4 regions of the Pseudomonas sp. NPDC090208 genome follow, and region 2 is predicted to be linked to each of the others. Evidence: predicted binding sites of a transcription regulator. Region 2 holds the regulator's gene; each other region holds the start of a gene.
What was found. The regulator sigma-54, encoded in region 2, starts transcription at its own class of promoters, with help from an activator protein. The targets are predictions, from matches to a motif close to ANTGGCATNNANNTTGCTNT.
Positions count from the first base shown of each region.

Region 1: a site for sigma-54 is predicted at 2,453-2,472, ahead of glnK (P-II family nitrogen regulator). Genes of this name have one in related genera too.
Region 3: a site for sigma-54 is predicted at 1,991-2,010, ahead of ACIPL0_RS24305 (circularly permuted type 2 ATP-grasp protein). Genes of this name have one in related genera too.
Region 4: a site for sigma-54 is predicted at 2,292-2,311, ahead of glnA (glutamate--ammonia ligase). Genes of this name have one in related genera too.

Region 1 covers NZ_JBIVCU010000001.1:568,681-573,058, forward strand. Annotated here, with positions in the region: gene ACIPL0_RS02480 (secondary thiamine-phosphate synthase enzyme YjbQ) at 1-286, opposite strand, end outside; gene ACIPL0_RS02485 (ammonium transporter) at 537-1,874, opposite strand; gene glnK (P-II family nitrogen regulator) at 1,908-2,246, opposite strand; gene ACIPL0_RS02495 (accessory factor UbiK family protein) at 2,665-2,928, shown strand; gene ACIPL0_RS02500 (CDP-alcohol phosphatidyltransferase family protein) at 3,373-3,996, shown strand; gene ACIPL0_RS02505 (bifunctional alpha/beta hydrolase/class I SAM-dependent methyltransferase) at 4,007-4,378, shown strand, end outside.
Region 2 covers NZ_JBIVCU010000002.1:134,547-138,924, reverse strand. Annotated here, with positions in the region: gene lptA (lipopolysaccharide transport periplasmic protein LptA) at 1-474, shown strand, start outside; gene lptB (LPS export ABC transporter ATP-binding protein) at 474-1,199, shown strand; gene ACIPL0_RS03645 (RNA polymerase factor sigma-54) at 1,388-2,881, shown strand; gene hpf (ribosome hibernation-promoting factor, HPF/YfiA family) at 2,958-3,266, shown strand; gene ptsN (PTS IIA-like nitrogen regulatory protein PtsN) at 3,279-3,743, shown strand; gene rapZ (RNase adapter RapZ) at 3,746-4,378, shown strand, end outside.
Region 3 covers NZ_JBIVCU010000017.1:58,708-63,085, reverse strand. Annotated here, with positions in the region: gene ACIPL0_RS24320 (OprD family porin) at 1-385, opposite strand, end outside; gene ACIPL0_RS24315 (hypothetical protein) at 671-907, shown strand; gene ACIPL0_RS24310 (ribonuclease E inhibitor RraB) at 1,159-1,497, shown strand; gene ACIPL0_RS24305 (circularly permuted type 2 ATP-grasp protein) at 2,044-3,453, shown strand; gene ACIPL0_RS24300 (alpha-E domain-containing protein) at 3,466-4,378, shown strand, end outside.
Region 4 covers NZ_JBIVCU010000014.1:80,502-84,879, reverse strand. Annotated here, with positions in the region: gene ACIPL0_RS22090 (DUF4124 domain-containing protein) at 1-510, opposite strand, end outside; gene ACIPL0_RS22095 (DUF4124 domain-containing protein) at 1-2, opposite strand, end outside; gene glnA (glutamate--ammonia ligase) at 788-2,194, opposite strand; gene thiI (tRNA uracil 4-sulfurtransferase ThiI) at 2,527-3,981, shown strand; gene typA (translational GTPase TypA) at 4,122-4,378, shown strand, end outside.

The DNA of each region.
Region 1 (4,378 bases), on a different contig from region 2:
GGCTGGCCTTGAAGTGCGCGGGCAGGTCGTCCGGGCCTTCGTCGTCATGTTCATAGCCGCCCTGCCCCTGAGGCACTAGGCGGTTGAAGAAACGCTCGAAGTCGCGACGTACTGCCGGGTCGGCGTTTTCGTTGATGGTCAACGAGGCCGACGTATGCTGCAGCCAGAGGTGCAACAACCCGATGCGGCAATCCTTAAGGCCCGGCAAGGCCGAAACGATCTCGTCAGTTACCAGATGGAATCCGCGAGGCCTTGCCCGCAGGGTAATTCTGGTCTGTTGCCACATACGCTTCTCCGCCCTTCGGCGCGCATTCTAACGCGCTGAAAAAAAAAACAAAGCGTGCAATGAACGACGTTTTCTGTAAGTCGTACGCCCATACAGATATTCGTCTGAAACCGTTCTGGCACCACCGTTCCAGCCGCATGCCTGCGAGCTTCACGGAGTATTGTGCGGCGCCTTGCGCCCAGCCCTCCTATCGACAAACGCCAGACAAAAAAATGCCCGGTAATCCGGGCATTTTTTCACGATGTCGTGATTACAAGTTGTAGCCACGCTCGTTGTGTTGCGCAAGGTCCAGACCGACCGCTTCTTCTTCCTCGGTGACACGCAGGCCCATGACCGCGTCCAGTACCTTGAGGATGATGAAGGTGACGATCGCGGTGTAGATCACCGTGAAACCGACGCCTTTGCACTGAATCCAGACTTGTGCGGCGATGTCGGTGACAGTGCCGAAGCCGCCCAGCGACGGGGCTGCGAACACACCGGTCAGGATCGCGCCGAGGATACCGCCGATACCGTGTACGCCGAAGGCGTCCAGGGAATCGTCGTAGCCCAGCTTGCGTTTCAGGCTGGTGGCGCAGAAGAAGCAGACCACGCCAGCGGCCAGACCGATGACCAGACCGCCCATCGGGCCGACAGTACCGGCAGCCGGGGTGATGGCAACCAGACCGGCAACCACGCCCGAGGCGATACCCAGTGCGCTTGGCTTACCGTGGGTCAGCCATTCGGCGAACATCCAGCCCAGCGCTGCAGCAGCGGTGGCGATCTGGGTGACCAGCATGGCCATGCCGGCAGTGCCGTTGGCGGCGGCTGCGGAACCGGCGTTGAAGCCGAACCAGCCTACCCACAGCATTGCAGCGCCGACCAGGGTGTAACCCAGGTTGTGCGGAGCCATCGGAGTGGTCGGGAAGCCTTTGCGCTTTCCCAGTACCAGGCACGCCACCAGACCGGCGACACCGGCGTTGATGTGGACCACGGTGCCGCCCGCGAAGTCGAGCACGCCCCAGTCCCACAGCAGGCCGCCTACACCGCTCCAGACCATGTGCGCGATCGGCGCATAGACCAGGGTGAACCAGATGGCCATGAAGATCAGCATCGCGGAGAACTTCATGCGCTCGGCGAAGGCACCGACGATCAGCGCCGGGGTGATGATGGCGAAGGTCATCTGGAAGGTGACGAACACCGCTTCAGGGAACAGTGCCGCAGCACCCGTGATGCTGGACGGGGTGATACCCGCCAGGAACGCCTTCGACAGACCGCCGACGAAAGAGTTGAAGTTCAGAACGTTGGCTTCCATACCGGTGGTATCGAACGCCAGGCTGTAGCCGTAGACCATCCACAGGATGCTGATCAGGCCGGTGATGGCAAAACATTGCATCATGACCGACAGAACGTTTTTCGAACGAACCATGCCGCCGTAGAACAGCGCCAGGCCCGGAATGGTCATGAACAGCACCAGTGCGGTGGAGGTCAGCATCCAGGCGGTATCGCCTGAGTTGAGTACAGGGGCTGCCACTTCGTCCGCCGCCATGGCCAGGCCAGGGGTTACGAGGGACAACAGGGCTCCTAGCCCTGCGAATTGACGCAGAGTCATATTGTTTTCTCCTGGGGCGTTGGGTTTGGCGGCTTAGATGGCGTCGGTATCGGTTTCGCCGGTACGGATGCGAATAGCCTGTTCCAGATTGACCACGAAGATCTTGCCGTCACCGATCTTGCCGGTGTTGGCGGCCTTGGTTATCGCTTCGATAACGCGGTCCAGATCCTTGTCGTCGATCGCAACATCGATCTTCACCTTGGGAAGGAAGTCGACTACGTATTCCGCACCGCGATACAGCTCGGTGTGGCCTTTCTGACGTCCGAAGCCTTTGACTTCAGTTACCGTGATGCCCTGCACGCCGATTTCGGACAACGACTCGCGGACGTCGTCCAACTTGAACGGCTTGATGATGGCAGTGACTAGCTTCATGAAACTTTCTCCCGAATTGGTGGACTTGCCCCAGGAAAACAAACCCGTCTCAAGTCTAAGCGCAGTGTCTGGCTTTGTAACGCGTCGAAGGCCCGAAACAGACCTGACCCTTTCCAGAAAACCGCTTCTGACGAAACACTTCCCCGCTCCGCCTGCCGCACTGCATTCGTCACAGCGACTGCATCAGTGCATGGGTCACATGCCTCTAAGCAGAAAGCTTGCCATCTCGCGAAAACCCGCCAATTACGGCGCTTTGATGGCCACTCGCTGCGCCCGGATCGCCATCATCCAATCCAGCCGCACGATAACAGTGCGCACGCCCGCGACCCGATGCGCGAAAATCGTGCAGGTCTGCGCCGTGAATTGACTGTAGACGCTGCGTGTTACACTGCCGCCCCGCTGACCGAGGAAAGACACCATGCTCGCGCCCAAAGCCTTTATCGACGCCCTGAGTGGCCACGCTTCGCGGCTGTTCAACGGCGAGACGCCACTGCCGCGCAACGAATTCGAAACCCAGTTCAAGGCCCTGCTGCAAAGCGGTTTCAGCAAGCTGGATCTGGTCAGCCGGGAAGAGTTCGACAGCCAGATGGTTGTCCTCGCCCGCACCCGTGCCCGTCTTGAGGCACTGGAAGCGAAAATGGCCGAGCTGGAAGCGCAACTGGCGGCGCAACCCAAGGAATGATTCACCGGAGTGCGTCGCTGCTGCCCTGTCATTGAACATGGGCAGTACCGACCGTCACCCACACCCTGTGGGAGCGAATTCATTCGCGATTGGCCCGTACAGCCGACATGGACTCTGTGTCCGCGACACCGCATCGCGAATGAATTCGCTCCCACAGTGCAGCTTCCCATCCAAATACTTCAGAAACGTCCTACATCTTTCCCCCGGGCAACTTGCTAATTTCCCCGCCCTCGCGACCACGACGTTTCATACATCCCGATAGCCCTGTTCTCACGCTGGCAGCACTGACTTCGGTGCGGCCTGTGTCACATCGGCTACGCATTCGTCAGCGTGCGCCGACCTGCGGACTATGCTGCTGAGCACGGAGAATGATGACGGCCAGCAGTTGCTGCCGATTGTCGTGACCGATCAGACGCTGCTTCCACTTGGCCGGGACCCGACCAGATGCCCTCGATTTACCAGCTCAAACCCGCGTTTCAGAATCTTTTGCGCCCCTGCGTGCAGCGCCTGTATGACCGGGGCGTGACCGCCAATCAGATCACCCTGCTGGCCGCGCTCGGCTCAGTGCTGGTCGGCGCGCTGATCGCGCTGTTTTCCACACACCTCGGCGTCTTCATCCTGGTGCCGCTGTGGATGCTGATTCGCATGGCGCTCAACGCCATCGACGGCATGCTCGCCCGCGAATTCGGGCAGAAGTCCGATCTGGGGGCGTATCTCAACGAACTTTGCGACCTGATTGCCGACAGTGCGCTGATCCTGCCTTTTCTATTGATCCCCGAAGTGAGCTTACTGCTGGTCCTGCTCGCCACCTTGCTGGCGTGGCTCAGTGAATACGCTGGCGTCATGGGGCCGATGATCGGCGCCAGCCGCCGTTATGACGGCCCGATGGGCAAAAGCGACCGGGCCTTTGCCTTCGGCGTCATCGCCACCGGCATTGCCCTTGGCTGGCTCGGCGCGACCTGGATCAACCTGCTGCTGGCGCTGATCTGCGCCCTACTGCTGTACACCCTGATCAACCGGATCCGTCAGGGATTGAAAGAAGTTCAGGAACACACCCCTTCTGCATAAGGATGTTGCAATGCGCGCGTTTCACAACCAGACCTTCACCTGCCACGACGGCGTCGAGCTGTTCTACCGCCACTGGCCGGCCACCGAAACGACGCAGGACGCACCGCGCCAGGCCGTCGTGCTGCTGCATCGGGGACATGAGCATTCCGGGCGCATCGCCCATCTGGTCGATGAACTGAACCTGGCCGGTTTCGACTTCTTCGCCTGGGACGCCCGGGGCCACGGCCAGTCGCCGGGGGCGCGTGGCGACAGCCCGAGCTTCGCCACCAGCGTGCGCGACTTGCAGACCTTCTGCGATCACCTGACGAAAGAACACGGCATCGCCAGCAGCGATCTTGCGGTGGTCGCACAAAGCGTGGGCGCCGTCATCGCCGCCACCTGG
Region 2 (4,378 bases):
CCGAATGATCAGGATCAGCCTATCCGCATTCAGGCAGACGATGCTCAACTGGACGACAAACAAGGTATCGCCACCTACACGGGCAACGTGATCATCACTCAAGGTTCGATGAAGGTCACCGGCAACAAAGTGACCATGACCCGCACCCCGGCCGGCGATATCGACGTCGTGACCTCGGTCGGCAATCTGGCCTACTTCGAGCAACTGCAGACCGCTGGCGATACCAAGCCCGTGCAAGGCTGGGGTGTCACCATCCAGTACCACGCGCCGCAAAACCGCATCGTGCTGATCGACAAGGCCAAGGTGGTCGACAAGGACAACAACACCACGCAAGGCGAGAAAATCGTCTATGACACGGAACGCAAGCTCGCCAGCGCCGGTCGCGCTACAGGCAGCAAGCTGACCGAGGCGCGTCCTCGCGTCGACATGGTGATCCAGCCGAAAAAGAAAACCGACCAGCAGAAGGCCCAGTAATGGCAACGCTGAAAGCCCAACACCTGGCGAAGAGCTACAAGAGTCGTCAGGTCGTCCGTGACGTCAGCCTGTCCATCGAGAGCGGCCAGATCGTCGGCTTGCTTGGCCCCAACGGCGCCGGCAAGACCACCTGCTTCTACATGATCGTCGGCCTGGTGCAGGCCGATCAGGGCCGTGTGCTGATCGACGAAATGGACGTCAGCCACCAGCCGATGCACGGCCGCGCCCGCGCCGGTATCGGCTATCTGCCGCAAGAGGCGTCGATCTTCCGCAAACTGTCGGTATCGGACAACATCATGGCGATCCTCGAGACCCGCAAGGATCTCGACCGCGCCGGACGTCGCAAGGAACTGGAAAGCCTGCTGCAGGAATTCCATATCACCCACATCCGTGACAACCTTGGCATGAGCCTGTCCGGTGGTGAGCGACGTCGTGTTGAAATCGCCCGCGCGCTGGCCACTGCGCCGAAATTCATCCTGCTGGATGAACCGTTTGCCGGTGTAGACCCGATCTCCGTGGGCGACATCAAGCAAATCATTCATCACCTCAAGGCCAAGGGCATCGGTGTCCTGATCACCGACCACAACGTACGCGAAACACTGGATATCTGCGAAACCGCCTACATCGTCAACGATGGGCAGTTGATCGCGGAAGGCGATGCCGAAACCATCCTGGCCAACCAGTTGGTCAAGGAAGTGTACCTCGGTCACGAATTCCGCCTGTAATCAAGGAACGGCACGGGGCTGAACGCGACCGGCAACATACGCTCATCGCCAGCCCCGGATTAATTGTCTTCGCACCCTAGGCAAACACCTCGGTTTCAGGCATATAATTTGCTTAATTTGGCGCCTTCTGGCGCCCAGTAGTGGATGGCGCGCACGAGCGCCGGCGAACAAGGTGTTAAGCCCCTGCCATGAAACCTTCGCTAGTCTTGAGAATGGGCCAGCAGCTGACGATGACACCGCAGCTGCAACAGGCCATCCGCTTGCTTCAGTTGTCGACCCTGGACCTCCAGCAGGAAATCCAGGAAGCGCTGGAGTCCAATCCCATGCTGGAACGCCAGGAAGAAGGCGACGATTTCGATAATGCCGACCCGATGGCCGACAACATCGAACAGAAGCCCAACGCCGATATCCAGGAACCGACCTATCAGGAAGCCGCGCCGACCGTCGACAACCTCGAGGACGGCGAGTGGAGCGAACGCATCCCCAACGAGCTGCCGGTCGACACCGCCTGGGAAGACATCTACCAGACCAGCGCCAGCAGCCTGCCCAGCAACGACGATGACGAGTGGGACTTCACCACCCGTACGTCCGCCGGTGAAAGCCTGCAAAGCCACCTGCTCTGGCAGCTCAATCTGGCGCCGATGTCCGACACCGACCGCCTGATTGCCGTGACCCTGATCGATTGCATCAACAATCAGGGCTATCTGGACGAATCGCTGGAAGAGCTGCTCGACGCTTTCGATCCCGAGCTCGACATCGAGCTGGACGAAATCGAAGCCGTTCTGCACCGCATCCAGCAGTTCGAACCTGCCGGCGTCGGCGCCCGCACCCTCAGCGAATGCCTGCTGCTGCAATTGCGCCAGCTGCCGGTCAAGACCAAGTGGCTGGCCGAAGCCCAACGCCTGGTCAGTGACTACATCGACCTGCTCGGTAGCCGTGACTACGCACAGCTGATGCGCCGCATGAAGCTCAAGGAAGACGACCTGCGTCAGGTCATCGAACTGGTCCAGAGCCTCAACCCGCGCCCCGGCTCACAGATCGAGTCCAGCGAAGCCGAATACGTCGTCCCCGACGTCATCGTGCGCAAGGACAACGAACGCTGGCTGGTCGAACTCAACCAGGAAGCCGTACCGCGCCTGCGGGTCAATCCACAGTACGCCGGCTTCGTGCGTCGCGCCGACACCAGCGCCGACAACACTTTCATGCGCAACCAGTTGCAAGAAGCACGTTGGTTCATCAAGAGCCTGCAGAGCCGCAACGAGACCCTGATGAAGGTGGCGACCCAGATCGTCGAGCATCAGCGCGGCTTCCTCGAATACGGCGACGAAGCGATGAAGCCTCTGGTCCTGCACGACATCGCCGAAGCGGTGGGCATGCACGAGTCGACGATCTCCCGGGTGACCACGCAGAAATACATGCACACCCCGCGTGGCATCTACGAACTCAAGTACTTCTTTTCCAGCCACGTCAGCACCTCCGAAGGCGGCGAGTGCTCGTCCACGGCGATTCGCGCAATCATCAAAAAACTGGTTGCCGCGGAAAATCAGAAAAAGCCGTTGAGCGACAGCAAGATCGCTGGTTTACTGGAGGCACAAGGCATTCAAGTGGCCCGTCGCACAGTCGCCAAGTACCGCGAATCCCTGGGGATCGCACCTTCGAGCGAGCGCAAGCGACTGATGTAGAGGTCACCCGCCACAGCGTTCCAGTGGCAGGCACCACGCCTGCCTCTTAATGCACTGGCAACGAAGGAGAAGCTGTATGCAAGTCAACATCAGTGGACACCAACTGGAAGTGACCAAGCCCCTGCGCGAATACGTCGAGCTGAAGCTGAAAAAGCTCGAAGGGCACTTTGACAAGATTACCAATGTGCAGGTGACGATGGCCGTCGAGAAACTGAAGCAGAAAATCGAGGCCACACTGCATATCCACGGAGGAGAGGTGGTTGCCAACGCCGAACATGACGACATGTACGCCGCCATCGACCTGCTCACTGACAAGCTAGACAGACAATTGCTCAAGCATAAGGAAAAGCAGCAAAGCATCCTCAAAGGTGCGGCCGCTCGCTGACACTCCCCACCCATGATCCGACTTGAAAACATCCTGACCCCTGGCCGTTCACTCGTGAACGTGCCAGGCGGCAGTAAAAAACGTGTTCTCGAACAAATCGCCAACCTGATCGGCCGGGAAATTCCCGAACTCGACAGCCAGCTGGTGTTCGAGAGCCTCATTGCCCGGGAAAAACTCGGCTCGACCGGCTTTGGCAACGGCATCGCCATCCCCCATTGCCGGCTCAAGGGCTGCACCTCACCGATCAGCGCCGTCCTGCATCTGGATGCGCCGGTCGACTTCGACGCCATCGATGGCGCTCCCGTAGACCTGCTGTTCGTCCTGCTGGTCCCGGAAGCCGCAACCGATGCGCACCTGGAGTTGCTGCGCCAGATCGCCAGCATGCTTGACCGCAGCGAAGTCCGCGCCAGCCTGAGGGGCGCCAAAAGCGCCGACGAACTCTACAACGTCGTACTGCACGTACAGAACGGTCACTGACCATGCGCATGATCATCGTCAGCGGCCGCTCCGGCTCCGGCAAGAGCACGGCCCTCGATGTTCTCGAAGACAGCGGTTTCTACTGCGTCGACAACCTGCCCGCCGGCCTGCTCCCCGAGCTTGCCGAGCGCGCGCTGATCAATACCGAGCTGGCTGAACCGCTGCTGGCCGTGTCCATCGACGCGCGCAACCTGCCCAGCCATCTGACCCGCTTTCCGCGAATGCTCGAAGAGGTTCGCAGTCGCCATATCCAGTGCGACGTCCTGTTTCTCGATGCCGATGAGTCGACGCTGCTCAAGCGCTTCTCGGAAACCCGCCGCCGCCACCCGCTGAGCACCGCAACCCGCTCGCTGGCCGAAGCGATCCGTGATGAAAAGACCCTGCTCGGACCGATCATCGATCTGGCCGACATGACCATCGACACCACGCGCCTGAACCTCTATCAACTGCGTGACACGCTCAAACTGCGCCTACTGAACAAACCCGAGCCAGGCACGGCCTTCCTCATCGAATCCTTCGGCTTCAAACGCGGCATGCCCGTGGACGCCGATCTGGTGTTCGATGTGCGCTGCCTGCCCAATCCCTACTGGAAACCGGAGCTGCGCGAGCAATCCGGCCTCGACCAGCCGGTGGCC
Region 3 (4,378 bases), on a different contig from region 2:
CGAACTTGGCGTATTGATCCTTGGAGCCTCGCGGGTTGCTGCCGCTGGATGGCAGCAGGCCACTGCCGCTGCGGTCCGGGCTGGAGTCGAGCTGGAAGCCGGCCATCGCCAGGGCATCGATACCGAAACCGACTGGCCCCTGGGTGTAACCCGACTGGAAATTGAGAATGAAGCCTTCGGCGGCTTCTTCGCGTTTCGACGCGCCTTGGGGGTTGGAGCTGCTGCCATCGCGGAAGTCGCGGTTGAAGTAGACGGTGCGCGCTTCAAGGTTCGCCTTGCTGTCCTCCAGAAAGCCTTCGGCCTGTACGGTGGGGATGAGGCCGGCGCAGAGTGACAGCGTGCCAAGGCCGGCCAGCGCGCGCTGCCGGGTAGGGCGAATAAGCATGTGAAGCTCCAGATGAGACGAAAACCGATGCGGATGGATTGCACGAACTCGCACGCAGGTCGCGGCAGCGAGCGTTGCGAGGGCGCGCAGTATCGGCAGTCGACTGGCTGATCGCTATTCCACCTTTGTATAGCGTTCTCGCGCAAAGGCCCGAAGCAGAGCGGTTTATGTACACCTGAGCGGTTAATGACCGGTTGTGGCATGGCTACAGGCGGGTGGAACGTCGCGGTCAGGGCAGGGTCAAGATCAGTAGGCCGGTGTCCGGCCCCGACTGAGGAGACATTGATGAAAGTCTGGACTATTTCGTTTCTCGATAAGGAAGGTGTGCAGCAGAGCCTCGATCTTGAATCCGAGCAGCGTCCCAGTGAGGAGGAGGCTGCGCGGCGCCTGCGTCCGCGCCTGTTCCCGGTCACCAATGACCTTGACCTCAATGACCTTGAAGGTCGAACACAGGAGCCGACTGTCAGAACGCTCAAGGAGCAGAACGCGGTGCAGATCATTTCCATCGTCGAGGCGTCGTGACCGGCGCCGTGCCACTGTTCAGGGCCGCCGGTTGGCAACGCGCCGCCAATCGGCGTACTCTGCGAGCGAGGCCGGTGGCGTATCGGTGCGAGTCAGCTCGTGAACCGGTCGCCGATCTGTAACTGCAACACCGGTCTTGTCAGCGACATGCTTGAATCCCGGGTGGCAGATGATCTGTCGCTTTACTCCGGTGTACCGGGGGCATTTCGGGATCGTTGAAACTCTATCTATGTTGCATAGGAGGATGTTTCATGAGCACGACCTATCAAGAAGACATCAGCAGTCACGTGCTGCGCCGCATGAAGGACAGCGGTTTCGATTTCGCACGTATTCATCCCATCGAGTTCTACGCCGTTTTTCCGGATGAGGAGCGGGCGCGCCAGGCGGCAGACAAATTTCGCGGTGAATCCCTCAATGCCCAGATCAACGCCCGTGAGGACGGGGCCTGGCATCTGCAACTGAGCAAAGTGATGTACGCCACCTACGACGGCATAGGAGATTTCGAGCAGGACTTTCAGACCGCCATATCGGGTCTGGACGGTGAGGTCGAAGGGTGGGGCGTCAAGCACGAGATCCGGCGGTACAACTGATCAAGCGCCCTTTCGAATCTGCCGCCAGCGCCGTTCCGGCCTGGCGGCATACCGATATTTCTGATCCGTTCGCTTTCCGTGGGAGGGAGCCCTGCTCGCGAACAGTTAATTCCAGACGCTGCCATGGCGGCTGGCCCGGCGCTTTCGCGAGCAGGGCTCCCTCCCACAATCCGCATTTTTGACTCATCCCTTTGCGCGCAAAAAAAAGCCGCTCGAGCAAGAGCGGCGTCAAAGGGAATTCATTTTTTACCGACCCATACAGGCCAACGACCCGCATCGGTGCAGAAGCGCAGTTGCCTGCGAAGATGACGCGATTATCTGCAAACAAAGTGCTGTCGGGAAATCAACTCTGGCTATGCTGGTAATAGATTTTTCGGTGGTGGGACGCTTCTCTATGAAGCGTAGGAGAATTGGTTAGGACGGATCCTGCACAGGAATGGTGCGGGGTGCGTCGGGCTTTTATTCAACCAGTTGATTTTGAAGCGTTTATGCCGCTGGCACGGGCCTTGCGAAGGCCCCTGTGTCCATGGTGACAAGGAGTACGGCATGATCCGCACCTTTTATGACGAGATGTACGATGCAGGCGGCGCTGTCCGTCCGCATTATCGGGAATTCGCCCGTTGGCTGGGCGAAGCGCCGCCTGAGTTGCTCGCTCAGCGTCGGCGTGAGGCCGATCTTTTGTTTCATCGCGCCGGGATCACTTTCACGCTGTACGGCGACGAGCAGGGGACCGAACGTCTGATCCCCTTCGACACGATTCCTCGCAGCATCCCCGCCAGTGAATGGCGCGTGGTCGAACGCGGCTGCATCCAGCGGGTCAAGGCGCTGAACATGTTCCTTGCGGACCTCTATCACGATCAGCGCATCATCAAGGCCGGGATCATCCCTGCCGAACAGGTGCTGGCGAACGAGCAGTACCAGTTGGCGATGCAGGGGCTGAACCTGCACCGTGACCTGTACTCGCACATTTCCGGGGTTGACCTGGTGCGCGACGGTGACGGCACCTATTACGTGCTGGAAGACAACCTGCGCACACCGAGCGGCGTGAGCTACATGCTCGAAGACCGCAAGATGATGATGCGCCTGTTCCCAGAGCTGTTCGCCGCGCAACGCATTGCACCCATCGACCACTACCCCAATCTGCTGCTGGACACCCTGAAAAGTTCGAGCCCGCTGGATAACCCCAGCGTGGTGGTGCTGACGCCGGGTCGTTTCAACAGCGCATTCTTCGAGCACGCGTTTCTGGCTCGGGAAATGGGCGTCGAGCTGGTGGAAGGTGCCGACCTGTTCGTCCGCGATGACCGGGTGTTCATGCGCACCACCGACGGGCCGAAAGCGGTGGACGTGATTTATCGCCGTCTCGACGACGCGTTCCTCGATCCGCTGGCGTTCAACCCCGAATCGATGCTCGGCGTGCCGGGCCTGCTGTCGGCCTATCGCTCCGGCAACGTGGTGCTGGCCAACGCCATCGGCACCGGCGTGGCCGACGACAAGTCGATCTACCCGTTCGTCACCGACATGATCCGCTTCTACCTCGACGAGGAGCCGATCCTGAAAAACGTGCCGACCTGGCAGTGCCGCAAGCCGGAAGAACTGTCCCACGTGCTGGCCCACCTGCCGGAACTGGTGGTCAAGGAAACCCAGGGCTCCGGCGGCTACGGCATGCTGGTCGGCCCGGCTGCCACGGCCGCCGAGATCGAAGCCTTTCGCGAGCGCCTGAAAGCCAAGCCCCACGCGTACATCGCTCAACCGACCCTGTCCCTGTCGACCTGTCCGACCTTTGTCGAGAACGGCATCGCCCCGCGACACATCGACCTGCGCCCGTTCGTTCTGTCCGGCCGCGAAACCCGCGTCGTTCCCGGCGGGCTCACGCGCGTTGCGCTGCGTGAAGGCTCACTGGTGGTCAACTCGTCGCAGGGTGGCGGAACCAAGGACACCTGGGTGGTCGAGGATTAAGGATGCCTGCCAATGCTAAGTAGAACTGCCTCGGATTTGTATTGGATGTCGCGGTATCTGGAACGCGCGGAAAACCTCGCGCGGATGCTCGATGTCAGTTACTCGCTGTCGCTGATGCCGCAGGACGGTCGTGGCGACGGCCTCAATGAAATCGCCATGCCGCTGCTGATTACCGGCACCCTGGATGACTACCTGGAACGCCACGGTGAACTGCATGCCGAACGCCTGCTGCATTTCTTCGCCCTGGACGCCTCCAATCAGGCCAGCATTTTCAGTTGTCTGGCGGCGGCGCGGGCCAGTGCCCATGCGGTGCGTGGGCGCATTACTGCGGACATGTGGGAAAACATCAACGCCACGTACCTGGAAATTCGTGGCATCGCCGAACAGGGCCTGAGCCGTTATGGCATGAGCCGTTTCTGCGAGTGGGTCAAGGAGCGTTCGCACCTGTTCCGCGGTGCCACCTACGGCACCATCATGCGCAACGATGCGTTCCGCTTCATTCGCTTGGGCACCTTCATCGAGCGCGCCGACAACACCCTGCGCATGCTCGACGCCCGGTACGAGATGCTCGAACTGCGCGGGCCGTCGGCCAATGCCGCCGCCGACAACTCGGCGGCCGGCTACTACCAGTGGAGCGCCTTGCTCCGCGCGCTGTCGTCGTTCGAGGCCTACACCGAGGTGTATCGGGATGCGCCGGGCGCGCGGCAAGTGGCGGAGCTGTTGCTGTTGCGCGCCGACATTCCGCGTTCCCTGCGCGCCTGTCTGGAAGAGCTGGATCAGATTCTCGCCAGCCTGCCCGGTGCCAACGGTCGTCCGGCGCAGCGTCTGGCCGCCGAACTGGACGCGCGTCTGCGTTACACCGGTATCGACGAAATCCTCGGCGAAGGCCTGCACGAATGGTTGAACGAATTCATTCCGCTGCTGG
Region 4 (4,378 bases), on a different contig from region 2:
ATGAACACGCTGCACGGTCAGGTTGACGGTCTGGCTCTGCTGGATTTGTTGCTGGCCCTGCACCACCTGTACGGAAAGGCTGTGCTCGCCCCGGTCCAGTTCCATGACCTGGATACGCGGCACGTTGGTCGGCTGCCCATAGGGTTTGCCGTCGACCAGCAACTGCAACTGATGACCGCTCTGCAAGCGCGGCTGAATCGCCACGCCGACGGTGAACGAACCGTTGTTGGCCCGCAGCGCTTCGCCGTCGGGCAGGTCGGTCAGTTGCAGCACGTCGTAGGCGGCGCTTTGCTGGCCTTGCGTCTGGGTTTGCACGGGAGGCGTCGGCGCGGACGTCACAGGCGCCGTTTCGACGCGGTTGAGCGGCGGCAACTCCACCGCCTGGGCCTTGGTGCCGTCAGGTGGCTGGTTGCTGTAGGCGGTATTGCCATTGGCGTCGGTGTATTTGTAGATCTGCGCAGCGGCGGGCAGCGAAAGCAACAGCAGCGCTAAGGCAAGGCTTTGACGCATGAAGACTCCAGAACGACAACGACGACAGTTGGGTGCCAAGCATAGAGCATTGCAGGCGGGTTCGGCGCGGCACGTGCGGGCGCTGCGTACACGGTCCTGTAGGAGCCGGCTTGCTGGCGAACCCGTCAGGCCTGCCACCAAAGCGGGGAATGACACAACGCATTCGCCAGCAAGCCGGCTCCCACAAAACCGTCGGCATCACAAAAAGCGTGCAATAAAAAAGGCCACCCGAAGGTGGCCTCTTTTCAAATCACCCGGGCGAAGCCGGGCAACTGGATCAGACGCTGTAGTACAGGTCGTATTCCAGTGGGTGCACGAAAGTGCGGACCTTGATTTCTTCTTCCGATTTCAGAGCGATGTAAGCGTCGATGAAGTCGTCGCTGAATACGCCGCCCTTGGTCAGGAATGCACGGCCTTTGTCCAGCTCTTCCAGAGCTTCTTTCAGGCTGCCGCATACTTGCGGGATTTCTGCTGCTTCTTCTGGCGGCAGGTCGTACAGGTTCTTGTCGGCTGCATCGCCTGGGTGGATCTTGTTCTGGATACCGTCCAGACCGGCCATCAGCAGTGCTGCGAAAGCCAGGTACGGGTTGGCAGCCGGATCCGGGAAGCGAGCTTCGATACGACGGCCACGTGGGCTGGAGACGTAAGGAATACGGATCGAAGCCGAACGGTTACGCGCCGAGTAGGCCAGCATGACTGGCGCTTCGAAGCCTGGAACCAGACGCTTGTACGAGTTGGTCGCCGGGTTGGTGAAGCCGTTCAGGGCCTTACCGTGCTTGATGATGCCGCCGATGAAGTACAGAGCGGTGTCGGACAGACCGGCATAGCCTTCGCCAGCGAAGGTGTTCTTGCCGTCTTTGGCGATCGACATGTGAACGTGCATGCCCGAACCGTTGTCGCCGTACAGTGGCTTCGGCATGAAGGTCGCAGTGCGGCCGTAAGCGTCGGCAACGTTGTGAACAACGTATTTCAGGGTCTGAACTTCGTCAGCCTTCTTGACCAGCGTGTTGAATTTCACGCCGATTTCGTTCTGGCCGGCAGTCGCCACTTCGTGGTGGTGAACTTCGACGGTCTGGCCCATTTCTTCCAGTGCGTTGCACATGGCAGTACGGATTTCGTGGTCGTGGTCGACCGGTGGAACCGGGAAGTAGCCGCCTTTGACGCTTGGACGGTGGCCTTTGTTGCCGCCTTCGACGTCCTGGTCAGTCATCCACGAACCTTGTTCGGAGAAGATCTTGAACATGGAGCCGGAGATGTCGGACTTGAACTTGACCGAGTCAAAGATGAAGAATTCTGGCTCTGGACCGACGAATACGGTGTCACCGATACCGGTGGACTTCAGGTATTCCTCAGCGCGGTGAGCGATGGCGCGTGGGTCGCGGTCGTAACCTTGCATGGTCGAAGGTTCGATGATGTCGCAGACCAGGATCAGGGTCGGTTCTTCGGTGAACGGGTCCAGAACGGCGGTTTCGTCGTCCGGCAGCAGGATCATGTCGGAGGCTTCGATGCCTTTCCAGCCTTCGATGGACGAGCCGTCGAACATCTTGCCGACTTCGAAGAAATCGTCGTCCAGAGCATCGCGCGCTGGCATGGTGACGTGCTGCTGCTTGCCTTTGGTGTCCGTGAAGCGCAGATCAATCCACTTAACGTCATGATCTTTGATGAGTTGAACCGACTTCGACATGCTGTCCTCCGGGGTGGATTAGGGCCTGATAGTGGTTGGCCCCTAAATATGGGTGATGCCGGGCGCGATAGTCTGCCAAGGCAACCTGCCTCACAAGGGAGCAATTTGCATGCCAGTGCCCCGTGTTGGGTTTTTAGCGGAAAACAGCGGCTTTTCAGGCGTAAAAGGTCGCATTTGTGAAAATGAACGCACCAATGTGGTGCTCTAGGATTGTATACAGTCCCAAATTGGTGCGCTGATGATCGGCTGCACGATAACTGGTTAAACCTTGAGCAATTTCCGCTATAATCCGCGCCCCCCTTTTTCGACCGGCACCTCGCGCGCTGTTTTTCATGAAACTAATCGTCAAAGTCTTTCCGGAAATCACCATCAAAAGCCGGCCTGTGCGCAAGCGCTTCATCAAGCAGCTGGCCAAGAACATCCGCACCGTGCTCCGTGATCTGGACCCGGCGCTGGTGGTGGATGGCGTGTGGGACAACCTTGAGGTCGAAACGAAGGTCGAGGACCCCAAAGCCCTGCATGAAATGACCGAGCGCCTGAGCTGCATGCCGGGCATCACGCATTTCCTGCAGGTCGACGAATACCCGCTGGGCGACATGGACGACATCTATGAGAAGTGCAAACAGCACTTCGGCCATGAGCTGCCCGGCAAGATCTTTTCGGTGCGCTGCAAGCGCGGCGGCCACCATGACTTCAGTTCCATGGACGTCGAGCGCTATGTCGGCAGCAAACTGCGCCGCGAGTGCGGTGCCGCCGGCATTTCGCTGAAAGAGCCGGAAATCGAGGTGCGGATCGAAATCCGCGACCAGCGCCTGTTCGTGATCCACAGCCAGCACAACAGCATCGGCGGCTACCCGCTGGGCTCGCTGGAGCAGACCCTGGTGCTGATGTCCGGTGGTTTCGACTCCACCGTGGCCGCGTACCACGTCATCCGTCGCGGCCTGATGAGCCACTTCTGCTTCTTCAATCTGGGCGGCCGTGCCCATGAGCTGGGCGTGATGGAAGTGGCGCACTTCCTCTGGAAAAAGTACGCCAGCTCCCAGCGAGTGCTGTTCATCAGCGTACCGTTCGAGGAAGTTCTCGGAGAAATTCTCGGAAAAGTCGACGACAGTCATATGGGTGTCGTTTTGAAGCGTATGATGTTGCGTGCGGCGAGCCAGATGGCCGACCGTCTGGAAATCGATGCGCTGGTGACCGGCGAGGCGATTTCCCAGGTGTCGAGCCAGACCCTGCCGAACCTGTCGGTGATCGACTGTGTGACAGACAAGCTGGTCCTGCGCCCGCTGATCGTCAGTCACAAACAGGACATCATCGACGAGGCCGACCGTATCGGCAGCGGCGCTTTTGCCCGGCACATGCCGGAATACTGCGGCGTCATTTCGGTCAACCCGAAGACTGCCGCCAAGCGCTACCGCGTCGAGCATGAAGAGAAAGAGTTCGACATGGCGATTCTCGAACGTGCCATCGAGAAGGCCCGGCTGGTGCCGATCGATCGCGTGATCGAAGAGCTGGGCCAGGACGTCCAGGTCGAAGAAGTCAGCCAGGCCCTTGCCGGGCAGGTCGTCATCGACATCCGTCACCCGGATGAAGCCGAAGACAACCCGCTGGAACTGGCCGGCATTGAAGTACAAACGTTGCCGTTCTATGCAGTGAACAGCCGTTTCAAGGAACTGGACCCGACGCGCCAGTACCTGCTGTATTGCGACAAAGGCGTCATGAGTCGCCTGCATGCTCATCATCTGCTCAGTGAGGGGCATGCCAATGTGCGCGTTTATCGACCGAGCTAAGTGCCCGGGGCTGTTTGCCTGTGGCTTGCGTCACCGGCCCCCCGACAGCAGTCGTCAGCCGTAACGGCTTTAGCCGGCTCTACCGTTCATAGCTGTCTGCATTCAGGCAGCTCACCGAATCCTCTGATCGAGATACACAAGTGATCGAAAATCTACGCAACATCGCCATCATCGCTCACGTTGACCACGGTAAAACTACCCTCGTCGACAAGCTGCTGCGTCAATCCGGCACCCTGGAGCGCAACGAGCTCAACGACGAGCGCGTGATGGACTCCAACGACCAGGAAAAAGAACGCGGCATTACCATTCTGGCGAAAAACACCGCGATCAACTGGAATGGCTACCACATCAACATCGTCGACACCCCCGGCCACGCCGACTTCGGTGGCGAGGTTGA